DNA from 2 places in the Rhizobium binae genome. Region 2 is predicted to be linked to the other one. Evidence: riboswitches for the same ligand, from Rfam matches in the RefSeq annotation. Region 2 holds a riboswitch; the other holds the start of a gene.
The links. Region 2 has a riboswitch for thiamine pyrophosphate ahead of thiC (phosphomethylpyrimidine synthase ThiC). Riboswitches for the same ligand answer to the same signal wherever they lie in the genome.
Positions count from the first base shown of each region.

Region 1 (5,590 bases), on a different replicon from region 2:
CCGGTCATCCCCGGCTCCGGTTTAGGCAACGGCATTCGGCATCTCGGAAGGGAAGCAAAAGGTAGATCAGCACAATAGCATATTCGCAAAAGCGAATTCGTCAAATGTGATGAAATGCCAAAAAAGGTCCAAGTAAATCAGCACATAAGCTGACCGCCGTTGATCTCGAGGATCTGGCCGGTAATGTATCCGGACAGAGAAGGAGCCGCCAGGAAGAGATATGCGGGAGCACAATCCTCGGCGGTCCCGAGACGCTGCAGGGGAATGGATTTTCTCGTCTGTTCCAGCTTTTCGCGGGAGGAATAGCGCTCATGGAAATCCGTCTCGATCGTCCCCGGCGAGACGCAGTTGACGCGGATGCCATCCGGCGCCAGCTCACGAGCAAGCGCTTTGGAATAGGTGGAAACGAATGCTTTCGAGGCCGAATAGACCGAAGAACCGGGACTGCCGCCGGTCAGCGCTGAAATCGAAACCGTGTTGACGATGGCCGCGCCTTCTGCCGCCTTCAATGCCGGCAACAGCGCCCGGGTCAGCGCCACCACCGACGTCTGGTTCAGCCGCACGATCGCTTCATAATCCGCGTCGGTCAGTGTCGCAGCCGGAAAACGGCCGAGCATGGTGCCAGCGTTGTTGACCAGCACATGCACCTTGTCGAAGAAGGCGAGAGCGTCCTCTGCAAATTGCGCAGCGCCGCCGACGGCGGTGAAATCGGCGTGCAGCAACAGCGCCCGTCTTTCCGATTCGGCCGTCAGCAGGAAATCCGGCAGATCCCGTCCCGGTTTGCGCCCGGTATGGACGATCACCTTGGCGCCGCAGTCCAGGAACTGCCGGGCCACCTCGAGGCCGATGCCCCGCCCGGCGCCGGTGACGACGACATTGCGATTTTCGAATAGTCTCGGATGAAACACGAAGCCGTCCTCCTCGCGGACAATGCCGCCGGTTGCGCCCTTCGCCCTTAACATATGAGCGCGCCGGCCGAAAGAAAGGCACGCACCGATCTTTCCGCCGGTGACCGGCTGCAGGAAGCTCAGCTTTCGTTCTCGGTCTCCAGAAGCCGCGCGCCCGGCCCTTCCTCACCGAGCCGATCGCAGGGATTGCGCAACGGACAGCTCTCGATCGACAGGCAGCCGCAGCCGATGCAGCCGGTCAGACGGTCGCGCAGCAGGCTGAGCCGTCTGATTCGCTCGTCGAGTTCGCCCTTCCAGCGCGCTGACAGCGTCTGCCAGTCGGCAGCCGTCGGCGTGCGCCCCTGCGGCAGAGCGGCGAACGCCGTCTGGATTTCCGATAGCGGTATGCCGACACGTTGCGCCACCTTGATGATGCCGAGCCGGCGAAGCACGTCACGCCCGTAGCGCCGCTGGTTGCCGCGGGTGCGGACGCTGGCGATCAGCCCCTTGGCCTCATAGAAATGCAGTGCCGAGACGGCAAGACCACTGCGTTCCGCCACTTCGCCAACCGTCAGAAGCCTGCCGAGCGGCGTTGTAGAAATCCTATCCATCGCCTCTTGACCTCAATATTAGTTGAGGTTTTATAACGCCTGCTCCGCCGGTCGTAAAGCCCAAGCTCGGGTTCCGTTCCCGGCAGGTACGGAACCTCGGAAAACACCCGGACAGGACTCCGTCCGGGTGTTTTTTCGCGGCTGCGATTTCATTCCGACCGGGCGGACGGGTGCGCGATTTTGCGGTTGCGGTAAGAAAACCCCGATGATAGTTTTCGTTGAATAACAGGGGAGCTCCGTGTCGCCGGGGCTGAGATGCGAAGCGCAAGCCTCCGGACCCTTCAAAGCTGATCTGGGTAATGCCAGCGGAGCGAGGTTCAGATGTTTTCCGGCGCACAAGTGTCACCTTTTCCGATGTCCAGCCGGTTCGCCGGCACCATTCTCGATGTCTTCGACAGCTTTGCCCATCTGCAGCGGCGCGCGACTCTTCAACTGCGAAAAGGACGCTGCGGCACGTTGAATTGCTTGGATGATTTTATCCTTGCACAATTCCGATTTGAGCAATCATGCCGCCGGACGAAAGCCTGAAATCGACGCTGATGACATCGCCACCACCATTCGATTCGCGTCTTGCCGCGCTCAGTGCCTCCCTCTACCGGGCGAGCCCCGCCCTGCTCGCCGGTTTTGCCTTTCTGGCCGCATGGGAACTTTATGTCGATCTTTCCGGCATCAAATCGTCCATCCTGCCGGCGCCTTTGCGCATCCTTACCCAGGGCTGGCTGAACCGCGAAGCGCTGATATCAAACACCTGGCCGACGCTCGGCGCCACACTCGGCGGCTTCGCCCTGTCGCTCGCCTTCGCTTTCGTCTCGTCGATCCTTATGGATTTCATGCCCTTCATGCGCCGGGCATTGCTGCCGATCTTCATTGCCAGCCAAACGCTGCCGCTGGTGGCGATCGCGCCCCTCGTCGTTCTCTGGTTCGGTTTCGGCCTGTTGCCGAAGATCTTGCTGGTCGCGCTCGTCACCTTCTTCCCGCTGCTCGTCGCCCTGCTGCAGGGCTATGAGGCGACCGACCGCGACATCACTGAACTCTTGAACTCGATGAAGGCAAGCCGCTGGCGCATTTTCCGCCTGGCCCGGCTTCCCTCCTCGCTGCCCTATTTCTTCGCCGGCCTCAGGATCTCCATCACCTATGCCGTCGTCGGCGCGATCTTTGCCGAATATGCGGGAGCTGCGCGCGGCCTCGGCATCTATATTCTCAACGCCAAGAACAATTTCCGGCCGGATCTCGTCCTCGCCGCCGTCGTCGTCAGCGCCGTTCTGACACTCTGCCTCTTCGGGATGACGCTGATGATCGAGCGCCTCGTCATGCCCTGGCAACCGTCCGGGGAGCGCCGCCGATGACCGATCAACTGGTCGAACTGCGCAAGATTTCGAAATCCTTCGACGGCATGCAGGTGCTCGGCGATATTTCGCTCGCTGTCGCAAGCGGCGAGTTCGTCTCGATCGTCGGCCCCTCCGGCTCTGGAAAATCGACGGTGCTGCGATTGCTGACCCAGGCGCTGCGACCCGATTCCGGCGCCTTGCTGTTCAAGGGCGCCCCGCTGGAACAGGCGCCACATTCCTTCGCCTTCATGCCGCAACGCGATGCGCTGATGCCCTGGCGCCGGATCATCGACAATGCCGCGCTCGGCCTGGAGGTACGCGGCATGAGCCGCCGCGCCGCCCGCGCCACTGTGGCGCCGTTGTTCGAGCACTTCGGCCTTGCCGGCTTCGAACACCATTATCCCGCCGAACTTTCCGGCGGCATGCGCCAGCGCGCCGCGCTGTTGCGCACCGTCGTCCAGAGCCAGGACATGCTGCTGCTCGACGAGCCTTTCGGCGCGCTCGACGCGCTGACACGCACGCAGATCCAGGAATGGCTGCAGGGCATGTGGACGCACCATCGCTGGACGGCCTTGTTGATCACCCACGATGTTCGCGAAGCGGTCTTCCTCTCCGACCGGATCTACGTGCTGTCGGCCCGCCCGGCGCGTGTCATCCGCCAATTCCGCGTTCCCCTGCCCCGTCCGAGAAGCATCGCCGATCTCGGCTCGCCGGCGGCCCAGGCGATCGAGACCGAAATCCTGCAAACGCTGCTTCATCCGCTAGAACAGGATGATTTTAGGCCGGACGGCCCAAAATCTGAATCCTATTCCAATTTAAAGAGTTAGAGCATGATGCCGAATACCGCTCACACCTTTCGGCATCATGCTCCAGAGACCTGAGGAGGTCACCATGCTGCTTCTCACCCGTCGACAGACGATCCTTGCCGCCCTCGCGACAAGCCTCGCCGGCCGCACCGGCTTCGCCCAGTCGGCACCGGCAAAGGTTCGCATTGCGCTCGACTGGACGCCCAACACCAACCATATCGGCATCTATGTCGCCAAGGCGAAGGGCTTCTATGCCGCCGCCGGCCTCGATGTCGAAATTCTACCCTTTACCGATACCAGCGCCGGCACGCTGGTGTCGAACGGGGTTGCCGATTTCGGCATCAGCAGCGAGATCGAGGCCCTGACGCAGCGCGCCGGCGGCGGTGACGTCAAGATGGTTTACGGCGTCGTCCAGACCGAAACCGCGCGCCTGATCTACAAGGGCGGACGCGACGACATCAAGAGCCCCAGAGATCTCGACGGCAAGACCTATGGCGGCTTTGGCGGCACCTGGGAGAGCGCACTGATCTCGGCGATGATCCGCAACGACGGCGGCACGGGCGACGTCAAGACCGTCACTCTCGGCACCTCCGCCTACGAGGCGCTGGACAATGGCTCGGTCGATTTCACGCTGGAGATCTACACCTGGGAAGGAATCGCCGCCGAGCTGGAAAACCGCAAGCTCGGCCGCTTCCACTATTCCGATTACGGCATTCCCGACGAGCAGACGACCGTCATCGTTTCCAGCGACGCCTATCTCGCGGCGAGTCGAGAACAGGCCCGCGCTTTCATCCAGGCCACGCGCCAGGGTTATGCCTATTCCGTCGACCATCCTGAAGAGGCCTGCGACCTGCTGATTTCCAACAGCAATGGCGCACTGATGAACACGGAACTGGTGAAAGCGTCCCAGAAGGCTTTGATCGACGGGCATTTCCTCAAATCCGAAGCAGGCGTGATCGGCACCATCGACCCGGCGAAGGCCGATGCCATCGGCGGCTTCCTGCTTGAGAACGGCATCCTGCTCGATGCGAATGGCGCAACGCTCAAGGAGAAGCCGGATTTTTCCAGCTATTATACCAACGAACTCTTCGGCTGAACTCGGCCCGGTCTTGCCCGACGAGGCGTTCCACGGCAAGCTTTTGTCTGGTGTGGTTTGAGCCGGATCGGCAGGGTGGGGAACGACATGCGACCGCAGGAGAGACTGGCCGGAGCGGACTTTTTGCGCGCGATGGCCTGCCTGCTGGTGCTTGCTCACCATCTCACGCTCCGGCTGGATATGCGCCGAATTCCCGATGAATTGGCGTCGACGGCGCACATCCTCCGCTTCGGCAACTTCGGCGTTGCCATTTTCTTCGTGCTCAGCGGATTTCTTCTGGCCCGTCCCTTCTGGCGCGCGCTCGATGGCGGCAGCGGCATGCCGAGCCTTGGGAACTATGCCATCCGCAGGGCGGCGCGCATTGCCCCCGGCTTCTGGTTCGCCGCCACCGTCAGCTTCATTGTCAGCCTGACGCTGCTTGCGCTGCCGCTGACGCCGGAGCTTGCCCTTCGATACGTTTCCGGATTGCTGTTCATGAGCCAATGGCATTGGCGCACGTTTTTCCCTGTCGAGGCTGACGGGCCGCTCTGGTCCATCCCCTTCGAGGTCACCAGCTATGTGCTCCTGCCGGCCTGCTTTTCCCTGCTGTTTCGCCTGCCCGGGCTGCGGCAGCGCCTGTTCCTGGCCCGTTGCGCCTGGGTCTGCGTCGTTGCCGGCGCCCTCATTGCCCATCTGGCCATCTTAAGGCTTTTTGCGCTCGACGACATCGGGCGCGGCTGGGCCTATGGCCTGCAGGGCGGGGCGAAGGAATGGATGCCCAACTACAATCCGATCGGCTTCTTCGCCGTCTTCGCGCTCGGCGCGCTTGCCGCCGGCATAGAAATCATGCTGCCGGCAAAGCGTTCCCTCGGATTCGATGTCG
Region 1 covers NZ_CP071604.1:4,200,895-4,206,484, forward strand. Annotated here, with positions in the region: gene J2J99_RS20470 (ArsR/SmtB family transcription factor) at 1-35, opposite strand, end outside; gene J2J99_RS20475 (SDR family NAD(P)-dependent oxidoreductase) at 138-908, opposite strand; gene soxR (redox-sensitive transcriptional activator SoxR) at 1,028-1,498, opposite strand; TPP riboswitch at 1,716-1,829, shown strand; gene J2J99_RS20485 (hypothetical protein) at 1,820-2,026, shown strand; gene J2J99_RS20490 (ABC transporter permease) at 2,038-2,844, shown strand; gene J2J99_RS20495 (ABC transporter ATP-binding protein) at 2,841-3,653, shown strand; gene J2J99_RS20500 (ABC transporter substrate-binding protein) at 3,718-4,728, shown strand; gene J2J99_RS20505 (acyltransferase family protein) at 4,816-5,590, shown strand, end outside.
Region 1: it holds a riboswitch for thiamine pyrophosphate, as region 2 does, so the genes downstream of both, J2J99_RS20485 (hypothetical protein) here and thiC (phosphomethylpyrimidine synthase ThiC) in region 2, are expected to answer to the same signal.

Region 2 (5,590 bases):
TGATCTGTGTCCGCGCCACTTTTTTGAGCCAAAGCCTGCAGAAATTTCGCTGTTGCTAGACTTCCCATTCCCCCTACCACTCCAAGCGGCTTTTTTAACCCAATTATGTGGGGAGGACGGGCATCTGCTTGCGGGTTGATATCAGACATCAGAACATCTCATCTTGCTGTAGAATGGATTTGGTACGACATGAGGGCACCGTGGGCGACTGCAATCGAAGTTTTTCTTCACCAGTCACCACGGAACTTCTCTTAGTTGGTCTCGGCAGCTCAAGGCCATGTGAGTCATCATCGTTGTCTCCTTGTTTCCGTCTGTATGTACTTAGTGAGTTCAAGCCCCGTGGACGTTTGATGGAGCGATCATGGACGAGCGGTCCGGGGCGGGCGCGTACCGAGGCGAGCGCCTGCACGTTTTATAGCCCTGCGGCAGGTGACAGCCTTTGGGGGCGGCCATCAATCGAGCGTTCCGACGATCAGCCGCGGTGGCCGGAGGGATCGGCTCTACGATGCCGAAATGAGCCCGTAATCTCGCTGGTCGTGGCTTTACGATCGAGCAGTGCTCGTCAGTCGAAGAAGCCGGAGCCGACATCTTCACCACAGGGACGGCTGACAAATAGTGCGCGACCATGCTGTCGGATAACCATGTCGGACCTGGAATCCACATCAACGCGGTAGGTGGCAAATGCCCCGGCAAGAGGGAACTGAGCAAGGATATCCTCCTCTTTGTGGAATATCCGCCACAGACCCGCATTACACCTTGCATGGCAGCCGACGGGAAGTAAACCCGCTCCCAACTGCGGCGCAACTCGCGACGGCCCACAAGCAGCTTCCGATCTGGCAGGAGCGTTCACCCCCGGCAGGGAAGCTCATGGGAGCGATGCACCGATCATTCCCAAGCGGGGAGCGATAGACAAACATCCAAGCATTGCCGCGGCGTGATACGCTCATGGCCCGCACGTTTGGCCAGACCGTGTAAGAAATCCGCCGGGCGCTGTTGCTTGGCCGTTAAACGTCTTGTGGAGCTTCGAGCGCCGCCGACGACGACGAGCTGTCCTTGCGAATCTTTGGAACGGCTGATTGTGCCGTGCGGCGAATGGATTTCGGGCGCAAAGCCAAGCATGCCTGAGAAGGGCGCAGTTGATCTGCTGACTAGGGGCGACCTGGCCCGCAGACGCCGCCCGATGATAGCCTTGTATCGTCCGATTGCCATTTCGACCAGCGGGCGTCTGCCGTGGCCTTCAAAGACCTGCCATTCCATCCAGCCACCCAAAGCTGTGAAAATCAATATATGTAAGTATATATGCAATAATATACCCTATCACTCACGAACTTTTCACACGGATATTTGCCATGTCTCGAACGAAAACGATATACTATAAGATATATCCGTCTCATCTGTTGCGTTGCTGACGTATTTCATGAATTGTCCTGAATAGGAGCTACGACAGCACAGTGCAGGAAGATTACTTCCTATGAATGCTGAAATCTTGCCGGCGACATCATCGTCGGGAGGCTTGCACAAGGAGCACGATGACATGCATCAGAAAAAGCAATCAGACAAGCGCCTTGGCTCCTCGCATCTGCAGTTGGCAACCATCGACGGTGTGTCGCTGCCTGGTCTGCAATTGTCACTCGAGCGGCAGGAGGGCTCCGGGTCGACGAAGAAGACCTTTTTCCAACAATGGCTCCTGGATTTTGCTTTCGGTTGCGAGCTATTTTATCCGATCCAGCTATATGAACATCTCGCAACGAGCGAGAGGACGACAAAGGCGCTAAACCGTTAAGTGAATTGGGAGAATTTGGACCGGCCGCCACGTTCCTCCTTTGAAATCCACGTCTATTGAGTTTCCATATTCCGGGATGGAAGCATCGGCTCAGTCGCCAACGCTTGCAAACTCCAACAACAAGTCGGCGAGCGGATGGAGGATATCATGGACGACCTTGATGCGACGCAAGCAAAGGACGGCTCGGGCACACAGGCTTCAACAGGTGTGAACCAGCACGGCAGGAACATCGGAAGATGGTAAGAAAGTCTATCGGGAACCCGACCGTTAAACGGTACCCGCAAGGCGCAGTTCAAATCTTGCTGCTGGCATCAAATACGCTGACAACGCGCGCTCGCCTGCCAAAATCAAGGAAATTTGACGCGCAGGGTTCGCCCATCAAATTCACCGCAGAAAGGATTCGTTCTCCGTGTCATTTTGTTCTTCGAAACGCATTCGCATCGCCGCACTTGCAGCGACTGCCATCGTGCTGGGCACCCAGATCGCAATTGCGCAAGAACCGTCTATAGGGTCTCAGTGGCTGAACTCGCCAACATCTCGAGTGGAAGCGCTTGCGGTCCTTCAGACCTTGAATGCCAATCTCCTGAGTAACGCCAGTGCTACGTTGACCCTTGATCGCTGGTGCGCCGCGCACAAGCTCGCACCGGAAGGTTCTAAGATTGTAGCTCAGCGTGTGGGCGGGCAAGACAAGCCGGCCGATGAGCACATCCGTGAACTTCTGACCGTCGGACCCGGTGAGCTGATCGCTTATCGCCGCGTCCGCCTGGTCTGCGGCGACCGCGTCTTGTCGGAAGCCGACAACTGGTATGTACCCGCAAAATTAACTGCAGAGATGAATCAGGCTTTGAAGACCAGCGATATCGCGTTTGGCAGAGCCGTTCAGGCTCTTAATTTCACTCGCACAAACCTGTCTGCCAAGTTGCTCTGGTCCCCTCTATCCGAAGGCTGGGACATGGACGGCTTAACAGCGCATGAAACAAGTTCCCTCAGCCTGCCGCCGTTCCTGCTCGAACATCGTGCCGTACTGAAACTTCGAGACGGCACGCCGTTTAGCGCCTTGGTCGAAAGCTACACGGACAAAGTACTAGACTTTCCAGTTCCGCGCCTGCTTTCTCAATAGCGCTTCGGTAGCTCAGCATACTTGCTGAATTGCGCGGGATAAAAATCGACAGCCACTGCATGCGACAAAAGCGCCTGCCTTGCGGAAGCGTGCCGTCGGGCGACTGACTTGTCGATTCGTTGATCGCGGCGACGCACGATCCTGAGCCATCGCAGATGGTCACTTGACAGTCCTCTCGGCAAGCCTCTACCCTTTTTGGCATTCACCAGGGGGGTCCCGGCAAGGGGCTGAGATACTGCTATCGCGCGCAGTGACCCGTTGAACCTGATCCAGTTCATACTGGCGTAGGGACGGTGCAAGCGCTCGAGAGGTTTCGGATTCACGCGTGGAATCCGTGCCGGCGTCTTTCCATCATTCCGGCTGAGGACTGGGTCTCCAAACTCAAACTTGGAGCCTCAAACCGTGAACATCGCCGCAAAGAATATCACCCCAACCGTCACCACCGGCCCCTTGCCGACATCCAGGAAGATCTACAGTCGGGGGGACATCCATCCCGACATTTGCGTGCCGATGCGCGAAATCAGCCTTCATCCGACATCGGGCGAGCCGCCCGTTGTCGTCTACGACTCGTCCGGCCCCTATACGATCGAGGGCACCGAGATCCGTGTCGAACAGGGGCTGCCCTCACTGCGACGTGACTGGGTTCTCGCCCGCGGCGACGTCGAGGCCTATAAGGGCCGCCATGTCCGTCCCGAAGACAACGGCTTTGCCAGCGGCGAAAGGCTGACGCCCGAATTCCCCGCGCTACGCCAGCCGCTGCGCGCAAAGGATGGCAGTGCAGTCACCCAGCTCTCTTATGCGCGCGCCGGCATCGTCACGCCCGAGATGGAATTCATAGCCATCCGCGAAAACCTCGGCCGCAAGGCGCAGGAGGAGGCAATGGTTCGAGACGGCGAGAGCTTCGGCGCTCATATTCCGGACCATGTGACGGCGGAATTCGTCCGGCAGGAAGTGGCGGCGGGACGAGCGATCATCCCCGCCAACATCAATCATCCCGAAGCCGAGCCGATGATCATCGGCCGCAATTTCCTGGTGAAGATCAACGCCAATATCGGCAATTCGGCCATCACGTCGTCGATGGCCGAAGAGGTCGAGAAGATGCTCTGGGCGGCGCGCTGGGGTGCCGACACCGTCATGGACCTTTCCACCGGCCGCAACATTCACAACATCCGCGAATGGATCATCCGCAATTCGCCGCTACCAATCGGTACCGTGCCGCTCTACCAGGCGCTGGAGAAGGTCGAGGGCATTGCCGAGAACCTGACCTGGGAGGTGTATCGCGACACGCTGATCGAGCAGGCCGAACAGGGCGTCGACTATTTCACCATCCATGCCGGCGTGCGGCTTCACTACATCCCGCTCACCGTCAACCGCGTCACCGGCATCGTCTCGCGCGGCGGCTCGATCATGGCCAAGTGGTGTCTCCATCATCATCGCGAGAGCTTCCTCTACGAGCATTTCGAGGAGATCTGCGATATCTGCCGCGCCTATGACGTTTCCTTCTCGCTCGGCGACGGCCTGCGTCCTGGCTCCATCGCCGATGCCAACGATGCAGCGCAATTCGCCGAACTGGAAACACTGGGAGAGTTGACCAAGATCGCCTGGGCGAAAGACTGCCAGGTGATGATCGAAGGCCCCGGCCATGTGCCGATGCACAAGATCAAGGAAAACATGGACAAGCAGCTCAAGGTCTGCGGCGAGGCGCCCTTCTATACGCTTGGACCGCTGACGACGGATATCGCACCGGGTTACGATCACATCACCTCCGGCATCGGCGCAGCAATGATCGGCTGGTTCGGTACGGCGATGCTCTGCTACGTCACGCCCAAGGAGCACCTGGGGCTTCCCGACCGCAACGACGTGAAGGTAGGCGTCATCACCTACAAGATCGCGGCCCACGCGGCTGATCTCGCCAAGGGGCATCCGGCAGCACAGCTGCGCGATGACGCGCTCTCGCGTGCCCGTTTCGAATTCGGCTGGGAGGATCAGTTCAACCTCTCGCTGGACCCCGAAACCGCCCGCAGCTTCCACGACGAGACGTTGCCGAAGGAAGCCCAAAAGGTGACCCATTTCTGCTCCATGTGCGGCCCGAAATTCTGCTCCATGCGGATTTCGCACGATATCCGCGCCGAAGCGCAGAAGGAGGGGCTAGACGCGATGGCAGCGCGTTATCGCGAGGGCGGCGACCTCTATATGCCAGTTCAAACCCTGCAACATTCGGGCGAATGAGATGCGTGTGCTTGTCAAAGGGGCCGGCGTCGCCGGCCTGACGGTGGCGCATGAACTGCGCGCTCGAGATGCCGAGGTCACCGTGCTGGATCCATATGACGGTTTCCTGCGTGCTGCTTCGTGGCTCGCGGGCGGAATGTTGGCGCCTTGGTGCGAGCGGGAGAGTACTGATGACGCAGTACTCACGCGCGGTCTCACCGCCGCCGACAAATGGGAAGCAATGGTGCCGGGAGAGGTGCGACGAAACGGAACGCTCGTGGTCGCCTCTGCTCGCGATCTTGGTGAACTGCGACGCTTTGCCTGCCGCACGACGGGTTATGAATGGCTGGACGAGCCGGCGATCGCGGCGCTGGAACCCTCCCTTGCCGGGCGGTTCCGGCACGGGCTGTTCTTTCGCCGCGAAGCCCATCTCGATCCTCGGCGAGTGTTGTGTCTGCTGCGCACCAAGCTGACGGATC
Region 2 covers NZ_CP071608.1:92,051-97,640, reverse strand. Annotated here, with positions in the region: partial or broken gene J2J99_RS29670 (ornithine cyclodeaminase) at 518-751, shown strand; partial or broken gene J2J99_RS34795 (IS5/IS1182 family transposase) at 1,070-1,263, opposite strand; gene J2J99_RS29660 (hypothetical protein) at 1,472-1,783, shown strand; gene J2J99_RS29655 (hypothetical protein) at 2,193-2,903, shown strand; TPP riboswitch at 3,101-3,212, shown strand; gene thiC (phosphomethylpyrimidine synthase ThiC) at 3,306-5,132, shown strand; gene thiO (glycine oxidase ThiO) at 5,134-5,590, shown strand, end outside.